One region of the Marinomonas posidonica IVIA-Po-181 genome, then DNA from elsewhere that is predicted to be linked to it. Evidence: predicted binding sites of a transcription regulator. Region 1 holds the regulator's gene; the other holds the start of a gene.
The links. Region 1 encodes sigma-54, which starts transcription at its own class of promoters, with help from an activator protein. Its sites were predicted from a motif close to TGGCACNNNNNTTGCTNT; they were not measured.

Region 1 (2,196 bases):
GTGGCGAACGTCGACGAGTTGAAATCGCCAGAGCCCTTGCTATGAATCCTAAGTTCATCTTATTAGATGAACCTTTTGCTGGTGTCGATCCTATTTCTGTGGGTGATATCAAACTCATTATTAAACATTTACAGGACAGCGGCATTGGCGTTTTAATTACCGATCACAATGTTCGAGAAACCTTGGACATTTGCGATAAAGCCTATATCGTAGGCAACGGTTATATCATTGCCTCTGGTGAAGCCAGCGACATTATCAATAACGAACAAGTGAAAAAAGTCTATTTAGGCGACGACTTCCGCCTGTAACCCCTTATCATTGTTGTAGAAAGGGAGTAGTATGCATAACTCGTTCCAATTTAATAAAACAGACAGAGTTGCTCCATGAAGCAGTCTTTACAGCTAAAGCTCGGTCAACAATTAACCATGACCCCACAACTGCAGCAAGCCATTCGCTTGCTGCAGCTTTCGACGCTGGATTTAAAGCAGGAAATTCACGAATTTCTTGAATCTAATCCATTACTCGAGCTAGACGATGACGAAACCACATCGCCTGAACTTCCCACTAGCATTGAAGCAAAAACGGACACCGAAACCAATAAGGACAACAATCTCAATGATAATGAATCAGGCGAAGAAGCACGTTTAGAATCCGAGTGGACAGAAAGCATCCCTGAAGAACTCTCCATTGATAGTAATTGGGATGACACTTATCAAAGTTCTGCGGCGGTCAGTGATTCCAATAGTTTTGACAATGAAATGGACTTCGAAAGCCGCAACGCCCCGGCTGAAAGCATTCAAGACCATTTGATCTGGCAATTGAACCTCACTCACATGTCCGATCGAGACCTGGAAATTGCTTACGCTATTGTGGATTGTGTTCAACCCGATGGGTATTTAAGCACCACGCTAGAAGACATTTTAGAATCTTTAAGCTTGGACCTTGAAGAGCTCGAGCTAGATGAGATTCACGCCGTACAACACAGATTACAAAGGTTTGATCCTATTGGCGTATGCTCAACCGACCTACGCGATTGCCTACTGGTTCAATTTGAAGCGTTTCAGGATCACCCTCTTTATAAAAGCACACAAAATCTGATTAGCCATTATCTACCTCTTTTAGGCAGCCGAGACTTTGTCCAACTAAGTCGCAAAACCAAGCTAAAAGACGAAGCGTTAAAAGAAGTCATTCATCTAATCCAACAACTTAACCCTCGACCTGGCTCCGCCATCGATGAAGACGATACGGATTATGTGATTCCTGATGTTTCAGTCAAAAAACGCAACGGCACCTGGCAGGTTGAGTTAAATAACGACGCTTTACCACCTATTAAAATCAATGAAACCTACTCTGCCATGGCAAATACCGCGTCAACGGCAGAAGATGTCAGCTATATTAAAAACTCTCTACAAGAAGCCAAATGGTTCATGAAGAGTTTACAAAGCCGTAATGAAACACTGTTAAAAGTCGCTAGCTGCATTGTCAGTCGACAAATTGATTTCTTTGAATTAGGTGAAGAAGCCATGAAACCCATGGTTCTTCATGATGTTGCGGAAGAAGTTGGGATGCACGAATCAACGATCTCACGTGTCACCACGCAAAAATATATGCACACACCAAAAGGCATTTTTGAGCTGAAATTCTTCTTCTCCAGCCATGTAAACACCGCTTCTGGTGGCGAATGTTCTTCCACCGCGATTCGAGCTATGATTAAAAAGTTGGTCGCCGATGAACCTGCTAAAAAACCGTTAAGCGATAACAAATTGGCCACCATTTTAGCCGATCAAGGCATTCAAGTTGCACGACGAACCGTTGCAAAATATCGAGAGGCGATGAACATCCCTCCTTCAAATGAACGTAAAAGATTGATTTAACAGGTATAAAGTTATCATGCCATTAAACTCACTAGTAAAAGCCGAACTCGTACTTGCCAAACAAGACATTGTCAGCAAAAAGCGCGTTCTAGAAAGCTTAGCCGAGATCACCTCCAATCGCTTGCACTGCGACAATGAAGCTGTGTATGACGCGTTATTAGGCCGTGAAAAATTAGGCAGTACAGGCATTGGTAATGGCATTGCCATTCCTCATTGTCGCTTGGAATCCGCCAATCATACTGCGATCGTGGTGATGTCGTTACAAACACCTATCGACTTTGATTCAATTGATAAACAGCCTGTGGATTTGATTTTTGCCCTC
Region 2 (2,196 bases), 1.1 Mb from region 1:
CTGGCTGCAAAAGGAGCTGTCCCTATCTCAATCGCTTTATTTATGATTTCTTGTTTATTAGACGTGATAAGAGGACGAATAACCAATTCATCCGTTACTTGATCAATGACTTTTAAATTAATCAAGGTTTGACTGGAAACCTGCGCGACACTTTCACCCGTTACCAAGGCTTTGGCCCCAACGCCTTCCATGACTTCTGACGCCGCTCTTAGCATCATACGTTTCAGTACCACACCCATTTCGGAATTATCGACCTTAGTCAGAATCTCACCAACAACCGCTTCGAAAGGAATGGTAATGAACTTAACATTCAATGAGGATCCGTATTTTTCCCAAATGTAATTCGACACTTGCTTCACACCAATTTCATGGGCATCACCGCCAAGATTAAAAAAGCAAAAATGCGTTTTCAATCCGCGACTCATTGTAAGATATGAACTCACGGTTGAATCAAAGCCACCAGAGATGAGTGATAAAACAGAATCCTGCGACCCTAATGGATAACCACCGAGACCTTCCACTCGTTGCTCAATGATCCAGACACGGTCATCGCGAATATCAATTGGGACTAACACATCTGGATTTTTTAAGCGCACACCCAATGCACCACTTTTGGCCTTTAGACATCCGCCAATATAACGCTCAGCTTCAACAGAAGAGAAATCATGCTTACCAACACGCTTGACCCTCACCGCAAACACCGCATCTTTTAAATCCGCTTCATAGGAGGATAAAGCTTCATCGACTATGTTATCCAAAGTCGTGAGCGGAAACTCTCTGACAAATTGGAAGTGAGCAATACCAGCGACTCGAGAAAGCGCATCGGTGAAATCCTCACGTAACTCATCGCGATTAGACAATACTTCGATGAAATCCCAGTTTCCCGCGACCACCACCTCCGAGTCATATTTCTTTAACACCAACTTGAGATTATGTCTTAACTGTTTGATAAAGGCTTTTCTGACAGGACGACTTTTGATGGTGATTTCAGGGAAGAACTTAACGATAAATTTCATAGAGCTTGCGGGTAAAATACCAAGTGGTTAAAAAGAAAGCGCATTATAAAGAAAAGGACAGGGATACGAAAACTTTATATTTGCACCAAAAAGAATCACGACATCAATTATTGCACCAACACAGTTCATTATGCATATATTATGCTATTTGAGTGGTCATTAATCTGTGCACAAAAAATAACCTATCGTTTTATCTATATGTTTTTTATGGTTTTTTTTATTCGCACAAACTTCTGGCACAGCTTGTGCTTTATATTGGGGAAATCGTGCTTTGCATTGAAGCACTATCAAACGAAAAGCTATTTTGCTTTAACAACGACTGGAGAATAACTATGTCAGACAAGACCCTTGCCTTGATTGCCGAGCATGACGCGAAGTGGGTTGACCTTCGTTTTACTGATTTTAAAGGTAAAGAACAGCACGTTTCGATTCCGGCTGTTACTGTTGATGAAGAGTTCTTTGAAAATGGTCAGATGTTTGATGGTTCTTCCATCGCTGGCTGGAAAGGCATTAACGAATCAGACATGATCATGATGCCACAAGATGACACGGCAATTATTGACCCTTTCACTGAAGAGCCTACGGTTATTGTTCGTTGTAACATCATCGAACCTTCTACTATGCAAGGTTATGACCGCGATCCACGTTCTGTTGCATTGCGCGCTGAAGAGTTCCTAAAATCAACAGGTCTTGGCGACACGGCTTTCTTTGGTCCAGAACCAGAATTCTTCGTATTTGACGACGTTCGCTGGAAAGCTGACATGTCTGGTTGTTCTGTAGAAATCAATGCAGAAGAAGCCGCTTGGGCATCTAACTCTAAAATCGAAGGCGGTAACATGGGTCACCGTCCTACCGTGAAAGGCGGTTACTTCCCAGTACCTCCTGTAGATTCTCATCACGACCTACGTTCTGCAATGTGTGGCGCGATGGAAACAATGGGACTAGAAATAGAAGTTCATCACCATGAAGTAGCGACGGCTGGTCAAAACGAAATCGGTGTTAAATTTAACACTATGGTTAAGAAAGCCGATGAAGTACAAGTACTTAAGTACTGCGTACACAATGTTGCTCACGCTTACGGCAAGACAGCGACTTTCATGCCTAAACCAATCGTTGGCGACAACGGTTCTGGTATGCACGTTCACCAATCTTTCTGGAAAGATGGCGTTAACCAGTTCGC

Region 2: glnA (glutamate--ammonia ligase) is a predicted target of sigma-54. The motif match lies at 1,251-1,268, and genes of this name have one in related genera.

The regions. Positions count from the first base shown of each region.
Region 1 is NC_015559.1:2,150,228-2,152,423, forward strand. Features, by position in the region: gene lptB (LPS export ABC transporter ATP-binding protein) at 1-308, shown strand, start outside; gene MAR181_RS10100 (RNA polymerase factor sigma-54) at 384-1,874, shown strand; gene ptsN (PTS IIA-like nitrogen regulatory protein PtsN) at 1,891-2,196, shown strand, end outside.
Region 2 is NC_015559.1:3,279,569-3,281,764, forward strand. Features, by position in the region: gene thiI (tRNA uracil 4-sulfurtransferase ThiI) at 1-1,016, opposite strand, end outside; gene glnA (glutamate--ammonia ligase) at 1,349-2,196, shown strand, end outside.